Linked DNA regions of Skermanella rosea. The protein of the gene in region 2 binds, or shares a complex with, the protein of the main gene of each other region. Links are inferred from orthologs where the notes say so. Each region holds a gene or a part of one and is shown on either strand. Other genes may lie near its edges.

Region 1 (5,080 bases), 2.9 Mb from region 2 along the record:
GCGGTCGCGGTGTAGTGCTTCAGCCGGTGCAGCGAATAATCAACCCGCGGCCCGGTGAACAGCGCCAACGGCTCCGGCTCGTCGGCCGCCAGCCGGTGGGTTCCGTTGACGATGCTGTCGTCCATCTGCGACAGGTCGGGCAGGTCGAAGCTGTCGCGCATCCGGCCGAGCCGTTCCGGTGTCAGGTCGCCCTCGACGTGCAGTCCCTCGGGAAAGGCGAAATGGACCGGGATCGGCTGCCGGCTGACGCCGACCTCCAGCACCACGCCATGGTTGCGGCGCAGCAGCTCGAACTGCTCCAGGTAATAGTTGTGGAACAGGTCGGGGCGGGTCAGCGTGGTGGCGTAGGTGCCGGGACCGGCGACGAAGCCGTAGGACAGCCGGGTGTCGACCCGCGTGCTGGTGTCGGTATGGACGCGCAGGAACGGGTAGCAGGCGTGGACGCGTTGCTGCATCTCCTCGCCCTTGGCGAAGCGGCCGAAGCAGTCGCGCAGGTAGGCGGTGTTCGCCTCGTAGATCTCGCGCACCCGATCGACCGCCGCGGCGGGATCGGTGAAGTGTTCCGCCGCGAAGGGAAGGCCGATATGGCTGTACGAGTTCTGCATCGTTACCTCAAGATTCAAGACCCATCAGGGAGCGGGCGAAGGAGCCCGCCTCGAAGGGGCGCATGTCCTCTATGCTCTCGCCGACGCCGATATAGTGGACCGGCAGCTTGTACTTCTCCGCCAGGGCCACCAGGACGCCGCCGCGCGCCGAACCGTCCAGCTTGGTCAGGATCAGCCCGTTCACGCTGACCATCTCCCGGAACACCTCGACCTGCGAGTGCGCATTCTGGCCGGTCGTGGCGTCGAGCACCAGCAGGACCGAATGGGGCGCCTCGGGATCGAGCTTCTTCACGACGCGGATGATCTTCTGGAGCTCGGCCATCAGGTTGGCCTTGTTCTGGAGCCGCCCCGCCGTGTCGATCAGCAGCACGTCGGTCTTCTCGCGCCGCGCCCGCTCCAGCGCGTCGAAGGCGAGGCCGGCGGCGTCGGCGCCGGTCTCCTTGGCGATCACGGGGCAGCCGGAGCGTTCGCCCCAGACCTGGAGCTGCTGGACCGCCGCGGCGCGGAAGGTGTCGCCGGCGGCGATGATGACCGACTTGCCCTCCTGCCGGAACTGCTTGGCCATCTTGCCGATGGTCGTCGTCTTGCCGGCGCCGTTGACGCCGACCACCAGGACGACGTGGGGCTTGGCGGCGGCGTCGATCTCCAGCGGCTCGGCGACCGGCTCCAGGATCTGCGCGATGCTGGCGGCCAGGGTGCGCCGGACCTCATCGGGCGAGACCTCCTTGCCGAAGCGGGTGCGCGCCAGCTCGGCGGTCACCTTGGCCGCCGTCACCGGACCCAGGTCGGCGGTGATCAGCAGCTCCTCCAGCTCCTCCAGCGCCTCGTCGTCGAGCTTGCGCTTGGTGAAGATGCCGGTGATGCCGTCGGTCAGCTTGGTCGTGGACTTGGTCAGCCCCTCGCGCAGGCGCGACAGCCAGCCCTTGCGGGCGGGTTGCTCGGGTTCGGGGGTGAGCGCCGCGACGGGCTCCGGCTCCGGTTCCGGGACCGGTTCGGGTTCCGGCTCGACCTCGGCGACGGGTTCAGGTTCCGGCGGAGTGTCGAAGACCTTGGGTCCGACGTCCTCGGGCTTGGTCTCGGTCGGCTCCTGCTTGTTGCGGCGCCAGAATTTCAGCATGAAGTGCTCCGCTCGATCCGGCCGACCAGATGCTCGCCGTCGACGCCGACGATGGCGGCGCGCACGATGGCGCCGGGTTCGACCGGCTGGTCCAGGCGCACTTCGGCGAATTGCTCGGTACGGCCGATGGTTTCCTTTTCCGCCAGCACGGCGGCATGGGTTCCGACGCGCCCGGCCAGGAAGCGGCCGACCGCGCGCGCGCCGGCCTCGCGCAGGCGGGCGGCGCGCTCCTTGCGCAGGCCGCCGTCGACCTGCGGCATCTTCGCGGCCGGCGTGCCGGGGCGGGGGGAGTAGGGGAAGATGTGCAGCCAGGTCAGGCCGCAGTCGTCCACGGCGCGCAGCGTGTTCTCGAACATCTCGTCGGTCTCGGTCGGGAAACCGGCGATCAGGTCGGCGCCGAACACCATGTCCGGACGCAGGTCGCGGGCCCGGCGGCAGAACTCGATCGCGTCGCCGCGCAGGTGGCGACGCTTCATCCGCTTCAGCACCATGTCGTCGCCGGCCTGGAGGCTGACATGGAGGTGCGGCATCAGGCGCGGCTCCTCCGCGATCAGGCGCCACAGGTCGTCGTCGATCTCCACCGGGTCGAGCGAGGATAGGCGCAGGCGCTTCAGGTCCGGCACCTGGGCCAGCAGCCGGCGGATCATCTGGCCGAGCGTCGGGCCGCCGGGCAGGTCGGGGCCGTAGGAGGTGATGTCCACCCCGGTCAGGACCACCTCGTTGTAGCCGGACTGGACGAGCAGCCGGACCTGCCGGACCACCTCGCCGATCGGGACGGAGCGCGAATTGCCCCGGCCGTAGGGGATGATGCAGAAGGTACAGCGATGATCGCAGCCGTTCTGGACCTGGACGAAGGCGCGCGCCCGGCCTTCCAGCCCGCCGATCAGGTGGCCGGCGGTCTCGGTCACCGACATGATGTCGTTGACCAACACCCGCTCGGTCGGGGCGGCGAGGCCGAAGCTTTCCGGCCTCAGCTTCTCCTCGTTGCCGAGCACCTGGTCCACCTCGGGCATCGCCGCGTACTTGGCCGGGTCGATCTGGGCGGCGCAGCCGGTCACGATGATGCGGGCGCCGGGCCGCTCGCGCCGCATCTTGCGAATCGCCTGGCGGGCCTGGCGCTCGGCCTCGGAGGTGACGGCGCAGGTGTTGAAGATGACCGTGTCGGTCATGCCGGCGGCCGAGGCGTTCTCGCGCATCACCTCGGACTCGTAGGTGTTCAGCCGGCAGCCGAACGTGACGATATCGGCGCTCATGCTTCCACCGGATCCAGGGCCACCAGATCCGGCGCCAGGTGGCCGGTGAAGCTGAGGGTGACGGGACCGGTCATCAGGACGTGACCGTCCTCCCGCCATTCGATGACCAGGCTGCCGCCGTCGAGCATCACTTCGGCGCGCCGCTCCGTCAGGCCGCGGCGGACGGCGGCGACCTGCACGGCGCACGCGCCCGAGCCGCAGGCCCGGGTGATGCCGGCGCTCCGTTCCCAGACCCGCATGCGGATCCGGGTCGGGGAGAGGACCTGGGCGAACTCGATATTGGCCTTCCGGGGAAAGGCGGGGTGGTGTTCCAGCCGGGGGCCGACGCTTTCGAGCGGCACCGCCGCGACGTCGTCCACGAAGAACACCGCGTGCGGGTTGCCCATGCTCACCGCGACCGGTCCGGCGTAGCCGCCCTCGGAAACATCGAGCCTCAAGGTGTCGGCGGGACCGGCCAGGGGAATGTCGCTCCAGTCGAGCCGAGCCGGACCCATATCCACGGTGACCATGCCGTCCTCGGCGATCGTGGAGGGCAGGAGCCCCGCGATCGTCTCGACCACCGCGCTGGACTGCCCCGTTTCCCGCATCAGGAGATGAGCGACGCAGCGCGTCGCGTTGCCGCAGGCTCCGGCCTCGCTGCCGTCGGGATTGCGGATGCGCATGAAGGCGGTGGCGCCGGGCGTCCGCGGCGGCTCGATCACGATGAACTGGTCGCAGCCCACGCCCGTGCGCCGGTCCGCGATGGCGCGGGCCTGCGCTTCGTTCAGGGACAAGTCGGTGCCGCGGGCGTCGATGACGACGAAGTCGTTGCCGAGCCCGTGCATTTTCAGGAACGGGATGGTCATGGTGCGCCGTTATATGGCGATCGCGGCTCCCAAGTCCATGGCCGCAGACCTGACCGGCTTTGACGGCGGGGCGCGGCGCCCCGGCCGGCTCACCCCGCGCGGACCTTGTGCATGAAGGTGCCGACCTCGCGGTTGAGGGATTCCGACTGTTTGGACAGCTGGCCCGCCTCGGACAGGACTTGGCTGGCGGCGCGGCTGGCCTCGTGGGCGGCTTCGGAGACGCCGGCGATGTTCGCCGAGACCTCCTGGGTGCCGCGGGCGGCCTGCTCGACGTTGCGGGCGATCTCGTCGGTCGCGGCGCGCTGCTGCTCCACCGCCGAGGCGATGGCGGTGGAGGCGTCGCTGACCGCGGCGATGGTCGCCGCGATGTCCTGGATGGCCGCGACCGCCTGTCCCGTGGCGCCCTGGACCGAGGAGATCTGGCTGGCGATCTCCTCCGTCGCCTTGGCGGTCTGGTTGGCGAGGTTCTTGACCTCGGACGCGACGATGGCGAATCCCTTGCCGGCCTCTCCGGCCCGGGCCGCCTCGATCGTGGCGTTCAGCGCCAGCAGGTTGGTCTGGCTGGCGATGTCGTTGATCAGGCTGACCACCTCGCCGATCTTGTGGGCGGCGTCGGACAGGCCCGCGACGATGGAGTTGGTGCGCTCGGCCTTGGTCACGGCCTCGCGGGTGGTGCCGGTCGCCTGGGCGACCTGCCGGCCGATCTCGGCGATGGAGGAGGAAAGCTCCTCCGCCGCGGAGGCGACGGTCTGGACGTTGCCCGACGCCTCCTCGGCGGCGGCGGCCGCCGCGGCGGACTGGCGGGTCGCCTGCTCCGCGCAGGCGGACATGGAGCTGGCCGTCGCGGTCATCTCCGTCGCGGCGGAGGCGACGTGCTCGACCACCGCTTCCACGTGGGACTCGAAATCGTCGGCGAGCGCCATGATCTGGCGCTTGCGCTCCGCCTCCGCGGCTGCCTTGGCGGACTCCTGCTCGGCGCGCAGCCGCTCGACGGCCAGACCGTTCTCCTTGAAGAATTCCACGGACTTGGCCATCCGGCCGATCTCGTTGGTGCGGTCCGCGTAGGGGACGGCTACGCCGTAATCCTGCCGGGCCAGCCGTTCCATGGTGTCGCGGAGGCGTCCGATCTGTCCGCTGACGTTGCGGGTGATCGCCAGCGCGATGGCGACGCCGACGGCCACCATGACGGCGAGCGCCCCGAGAATCAGCGTCCAGGCCTCGTTCCCGGTCGTCTCCGCGGCGGCGGCGGCGGCGGCGGCG
Region 2 (6,119 bases):
TCCGCGGAGAGCGCCAAGGCCGTCCTGGCGGTCAAGGATCTCCCGGCCACCCTGAACATGCAGGCGGAACTCGCGAAGACCACGGCCGACAAGGTCAGCGCCCAAGTCCGCGAATTGTCGGAGATCGCCGCCAAGGGCAGCCGGGAGGCCTATTCGGTCATCAGCTCCCGCACGCAGGAAAGCGTCGCCGAGCTGAAGGCGCTGACGGTCTCCAAGGCCGCCTGAGATCGCGGGCGCGGCGGCGGGGCCGCCGCCGCGCCGGATCGACGCCATCGGGTCGTACAAGGCCGCGCCGGCACCGGCGCGGCCTTTCCTGTTTCCGGCGTGTCCCATCGGCGCCGGGCGGGTGGGAACCTTTGGTCGGTCGTTGCGTTGATGCCGCGCCCGTGCCCCTCGGGTGCCGGCAAAGGTGACGACGATGACCATCCTGAACGTAAGGCACGTGACCGTGTACCGCTACTCGACGCCGGTGAGCTTCGGGGAGCACCGCCTGATGTTCAGGCCGCGCGACAGTCACGACATGCGGTTGCTCGAAACCAGGATGACGATCAGCCCGCCGCCGACAAACGTCCGCTGGATGCACGACGTCTTCGGCAACTCGATCGCGATCGCCTCGTTCGACCAGACCGCGGCCGAACTGCGGTTCGAGAGCTCCATCCGGCTGGATCATTTCGGCCTGTCCAATCCCGACTTCCCGATCGAGGACTACGCGAAGACCTATCCGTTCTCCTACTCGGCCGAGGAGATCCCGGATCTCGGGCGCACGACGGAGCGCCATTTCCCCGATCCCGACCATCTGGTCGACGAGTGGGCCAAGCAGTTCATCCGGACCGACGGTCCGACCGAGACCCAGGAGATGCTGGTCGCGATGACCGGCACCATCAAGGAAAGCTTCACCTACAAGGCGCGAGTCGCCGTCGGGACCCAGAGCCCGGCGGAGACCCTGGAAACCCGGACCGGCACCTGCCGTGACTTCGCCCTCCTGATGATGGAGGCGGCACGCACGCTGGGTTTCGCCGCCCGCTTCGTTTCGGGGTATCTCTACGACCCGGCGGTCGACGGCGATCCCGAGAGCCGGGTCGGCGGCGGCGCCACCCATGCCTGGGTCCAGATCTACCTGCCGGGTGCCGGATGGGTCGAGTTCGACCCGACCAACGGCATCGTCGGCGGCGCCGGCCTCATCCGGGTCGCGGTCACCCGGGACCCGGCGCAGGCCGTTCCCCTCACCGGCGACTGGTTCGGCGAGGCGGAGGACTTCCTGGGCATGGAGGTCGAGGTGACCGTCACCTCCGAATAGCGGGCCGGCCGAGCATCGAGCCGGCCGAGCATCCAGCCGGGGAGAACCGCCGGCCACGAAATCTTTTGCGGGTAGTGAAACCGGAGCGTCAAAAATCCGTCACGCATGTCCGCTATATTGGGGGTAGCCGCTCCCTGAAATTTCGAGGCAAGACGTCATGTCTGCATGTGCGCCCGTGCCGCGCAGCTACCGCTTGCCAGGACCGAACAGGACGGCGCCCGGGGAAGGCGGCTTCAGGGCCGGGGATCTGATCATCCCGCTGCCGTCCATCGACCCGCTGGTGCATTGCACGCGGGTCTACGACATCTTCGCCGACCATCCGGAATGGCCGGCGCTGGCGGTGGTGAACCGCGGCGCCGTGGTCGGGATGATCGCCCGGCCGGACCTGTACGCGACTTTCGCCAAGCCCCTGCTGCGCGACCTGTACGAGCGCCGGCCGATTTCCCTCCTCATGGACCGCCTGCCGCTGGTCGTCGACGCGGACCTCAGCCTGGACGAGGTCAGCCAGCGCATCGCCCACGACAAGCCGGAGGCGCTGGTCAGCGGCTTCATCATCACGGAGCGGGACGAGTATCGCGGGATCGCCACGGCGCTGGCGCTGATGGGCAGGTCGGTCGAGCAGGCCCGGGCCAAGAACCGCGAACTGGACGAGGCCCGCAGGGCGGCAGAGGCGGCCAACTCCGCCAAGAGCAGCTTCCTGGCCAACATGAGCCACGAGCTGCGCACGCCGCTCAACGCGGTGATCGGGTTCGCCGAGCTGATCGAGTCGGAGGTGTTCGGTCCCCTGGGCAACAAGCGCTACGGGGAATATGCGGCGGATATCCGCGTCAGCGGCCACCATCTGCTCGACCTGATCAACGACCTGCTCGACCTGTCCAAGGCCGAGGCGAACCGGCTGGAGTTGAGCGAGGGAAAGATCGACGTGCGGTCCATCGTCGGCTCCAGCGTCAGGATCGTCGCCGAACTGGCGCAGCGCGGCGGCGTCACTCTCCGGGCGGCGGTCCCGGCACCCCTGCCGCCCCTGTGGGGGGACGAGCGCAAGCTGCGCCAGATGGTCCTGAACCTGGTCTCCAACGCGGTCAAGTTCACGCCGGCCGGCGGCGGCGTGACGGTTTCCGCCGCCCTGACGGGGGAGGGCGGGCTGGCGGTCGCCGTCTCGGATACCGGCATCGGGATGAGCCCCGACGAGCAGGTCAGGGCGATGGAGCCGTTCAGCCAGATCGACAATGCCATGAACCGCCGCCAGAAGGGGACGGGGTTGGGGCTTCCCCTTACCCGGCGGCTGGTCGAGCTGCATGGCGGCAGGCTGCGCATCGACAGCGTCTCCGGCCACGGCACCACGATCACCCTGTACTTCCCGGCCGAACGCCTGGAATCGCGCGTGGTCAGCCCGGTGGAGGCGTGAGCAGGCTCCGGAACTCCGCCACCACCGCCTCGTAGATCGGCCGCTTGAACGGGACGATCAGGTCGGCGAGCCGGTCCGGCTCGACCCACTGCCAGGCGTCGAACTCCGGATGGTCGGTGACGAGGTCGATGTCGCCGTCGGTTCCGGTGAAGCGGGCCAGGATCCATTTCTGCTCCTGCCCGCGGTACTTGCCTTTCCAGACTTTGCCGATCAGGTGGGGCGGCAGGTCGTAGCGCAGCCAGTCCTCCGTCTCGGCGACGACCTCGGCGGCTCCGGTGCCGATCTCCTCGACCAGTTCGCGGAGCGCGGCCTCGCGCGGGGTCTCGCCGGCATCGATGCCGCCCTGGGGCATCTGCCAGGCGTCGGGCGTGTCGATCCGCCGGCCGACGAAGACCTTGCCGCCGGGGTTGACCAGCATGATTCCGACGCAGGGCCGGTAGGGCAGTTTGTCCGCTTTGCTCATGGGGCTTCTTCCTGCCGGACGGTTTACCGGTCGGCCTGCTTGTTGACGAGCGCCGTGATGGGGGCCAGCACGATGCCTTTCCCTTCCAGCGTCTTGATCCAGTCGCTGAGCCGGTCCAGCGTCACCGGGTACGGCTGGGCGATTCCGACCGCGGCGCCGTCCAGCCGGGCCGCCTCCTCCAGCAGGCGCAGGCGCGCCTCGATGGCGGGCCCGGAGGGAACCTCGTCGACCAGGGTGTCGGCGATGGCCCGGGGCAGGCCGATCCTGGTTGCCTCCCGCGCGGCGATGCTTCGGGCGCCGGCGCGGGCGTCCAGGAACATCAGTCCGCGCCGGTTGACCTCCGCCAGCATCGGGCGGACGCTGTCGGGGGCTCCCGTGAAGCGGTTCCCCGACAGGGACAGGACTCCGACATACCCGGAGACCCGCCCGAGCGATCCCAGCAGCCTCTGCTGGTTGCGGTCGCCGTCGAGCGAGACCAGCAGCGCTCCGGGGCCGGGATCGTTGCGCGGGAAGTCGGCCGGTTCGGCCGGCAGATCGAGCATCACCTCGTGCCCCAGCCGGCGCGCCTGGTCCACCCAGGTGCCGAGCTGGCCGGCGCCGCTCGCGAAGGCCAGGGTGACGGCCCCCGGCAACCCCTCGATCGCCCGGAGCGTCGCGCCGGACGAGATCCCCAGAGGGCCGATCACCAGGGCGATGCGCGGGCGCTTGTCGTCGTGGAAGAAGGGGCGCGCATAGGTCTGCCACGGCGTCCTGCCGTCGGACGCGATCCGGGGCAGCGGGCCGCGCGGGGAATCCTCGATCAGGCCGGCCGCCGGGGCCGGCACCATCGGGACCGGGTCGTAGGGCGAATTGACGGCGGCCGGCGCCGCCTTGGCCGGTTCGGCCTGGATCACGCCGCCGCTGTCCGGGGCCAGGACGGGGACTACGATGCGGGGGACCGCCGCCGCCAGCTCGCGTTCCGTCTCCTCGGCCCCGCCCACCAGCCAAGCCGCGGTCCCGCCGACCAGCAGGACGGGAAGCAGGACCGCGAGCGCCCCCGCGGCCCGCCGGCCGTTGCGCGACCTGGCCGTCGCCTTCGCCGCCAAGGCCACTGTCCGGATGCGCCGGGTGACCAGGTTGCGCTCGACGCCGGTGTCGATCTCGGTCGACAGCGTCCGCTCGCCGTCGACCACCGGCCCGGCCGCCTTCCGCCGCCGCGGCTTCAGCTTGGCGAAGGCCTGGGCGACGGCGCGGCGGATGGCGGCGACGTCGATGGCGACCTTGACCTTGGGGGCTTTCGCCTTCGGAGCCTGTTTGGCGGCGGTTGCCATCGGGGGTGCGCGGGCCTCAGTTCACGGCGCGGGTGTTGAACAGCGACACGCCGCGGATCAGGTCGAGTGCCCGGGCGAGCTGGTAGTCGAACTGGTCGTTGGCCGCCGCCGCCGCGTCGGCGTCCTCGCCCTGCGGCGTCCCCTGGGGCGCCCCCTGCGCGCCGGGACTGGGTGCCGGAGCGGCGGGAGCAGGGGTGCCGGGGGCCGGGGTGGGCGGAGCCGCCTGGGGAGCGGGCTGCCCCTGCTGGCCGCCGGTCACGGTGTCGTTCCGGAGCGCGCCGCGCAGGTCGGCCTCGCGGCGGCGCAGGCCCTGCTGGATCTCCTCGACCCGCGCGGGCTGGACCTCGATGTCCGGGCTGATGCCGAGCGCCTGGATCGAGCGGCCCGACGGCGTGTAGTAGCGCGCGGTGGTCAGGCGCATGGCGCCGTGGCCTGGCAGGGGGATGATGGTCTGGACCGAACCCTTGCCGAAGGACTGGGTGCCCAGCACGATCGCCCGGCGGTGGTCCTGCAGCGCCCCGGCGACGATCTCCGACGCGGAGGCCGAGCCGCCGTTGATCAGCACCACGATGGGCTTGCCCTTGGCGAGGTCGCCCGCCTTGGAGTTGTAGCGCTGGCCGTCCTCCGGCTTGCGGCCCCGGGTCGAGACGATCTCGCCCTTGTCCAGGAAGCTGTCGGACACCGAGATCGCCTGGTCGAGCAGCCCGCCCGGGTTGTTCCGCAGGTCGATCACGTAGCCGGTCAGCTTGTTGCCCAGGTCCTTCTCCAGGCGTTCGACCGCCCGCTCCAGGCCCATCTGGGTCTGCTCGTTGAAGGTGGTGATGCGGATATAGCCGACGTCCCCCTCCTCGCGATAGCGGACGGACTGGATCTTGATGGTGTCGCGGGTGATGCTGACGTCGAACGGCTCGGAGCCCTCGCCGCGCCGGATCGTCACCTTGATGTCGCTGCCCACGGGGCCGCGCATCTTCTCGACCGCGTCGGCCAGGCTCATGCCGGAGATCGCCTCGCCGTCCAGGTGGGTGATCAGGTCGCCGGGCTGGATGCCGGCGCGGAAGGCCGGCGTCTCGTCGATCGGCGAGACGACCTTGATCAGGCCGTTCTCCATCGTGACCTCGATGCCAAGACCGCCGAACTCGCCCCGGGTCTGGACCTGCATGTCCTGGAAGCTCTTGCGGTTCAGGTAGCTGGAATGCGGGTCCAGCGAGGTCAGCATGCCGTTGATGGCCGTTTCGATCAGTTGCTCGTCGGTGACCGGCTCGACATACTCGGACCGGACGCGCTCGAACACGTCGCCGAAGAGGTTGAGCTGCCTGTAGGTTTCCGAGGTGTTGGTCTCGGCGATCGCGCAAGCCGGCGCCAGGAATAATACGCCCGCTAGGGCGGCAGCACTGATCGTTTTCATCATCTAACCTTGTCCTTTCCCATCGGAAGCGGGGAGGCCGCGCTGCGGGTTGATGGGCTGACCGTTCCGTCGCAGCTCGAAGTAGAGATCGGGATCGCCGTCCGCCGGGCTACCCATCACGCCCAAGGGTTCGCCCGCCAGGACGCGCTGGCCGACCTTGGTGTCGATACGGCCCAGTCCTGCGATAAGACTATGGTATCCATTCGGATGTTCAACGATCAAGATGAGGCCGTAGCCCC

Evidence for each region. Proteins that work in one complex are often made in the same cells at the same time.
Region 1: the proteins of JL101_RS21810 (region 2) and dapF are in contact, whole or in part, in a solved structure (PDB 5YGU), measured with the Escherichia coli proteins. The link is inferred for Skermanella rosea from one-to-one orthologs.

The regions. Positions count from the first base shown.
Region 1 is NZ_CP086111.1:1,709,418-1,714,497, forward strand. The notes cover bases 1,897-4,709. They hold dapF (diaminopimelate epimerase), read right to left. Parts: upstream 3,821-4,709; coding sequence 2,972-3,820; downstream 1,897-2,971. Other genes in these bases: mtaB (tRNA (N(6)-L-threonylcarbamoyladenosine(37)-C(2))-methylthiotransferase MtaB), read right to left, coding at 1,897-2,975; JL101_RS07900 (methyl-accepting chemotaxis protein), read right to left, coding at 3,910-4,709. Also shown: JL101_RS07880 (AMP nucleosidase), read right to left, coding at 1-605; signal recognition particle-docking protein FtsY, read right to left, coding at 613-1,722; more of mtaB, read right to left, coding at 1,716-1,896; more of JL101_RS07900, read right to left, coding at 4,710-5,080. UniProt on the Escherichia coli protein: Involved in the succinylase branch of the L-lysine biosynthesis and in the biosynthesis of the pentapeptide incorporated in the peptidoglycan moiety. Catalyzes the stereoinversion of LL-2,6-diaminopimelate (L,L-DAP) to meso-diaminopimelate (meso-DAP).
Region 2 is NZ_CP086111.1:4,657,388-4,663,506, reverse strand. The notes cover bases 1,425-4,308. They hold JL101_RS21810 (RNA pyrophosphohydrolase), read right to left. Parts: upstream 3,166-4,308; coding sequence 2,683-3,165; downstream 1,425-2,682. Other genes in these bases: JL101_RS21805 (divergent polysaccharide deacetylase family protein), read right to left, coding at 3,189-4,308; JL101_RS21815 (sensor histidine kinase), read left to right, coding at 1,455-2,702. Outside these bases: JL101_RS21825 (phasin family protein), read left to right, coding at 1-225; JL101_RS21820 (transglutaminase family protein), read left to right, coding at 419-1,297; more of JL101_RS21805, read right to left, coding at 4,309-4,475; JL101_RS21800 (S41 family peptidase), read right to left, coding at 4,492-5,883; JL101_RS21795 (murein hydrolase activator EnvC family protein), read right to left, coding at 5,884-6,119. UniProt on the Escherichia coli protein: Master regulator of 5'-end-dependent mRNA decay.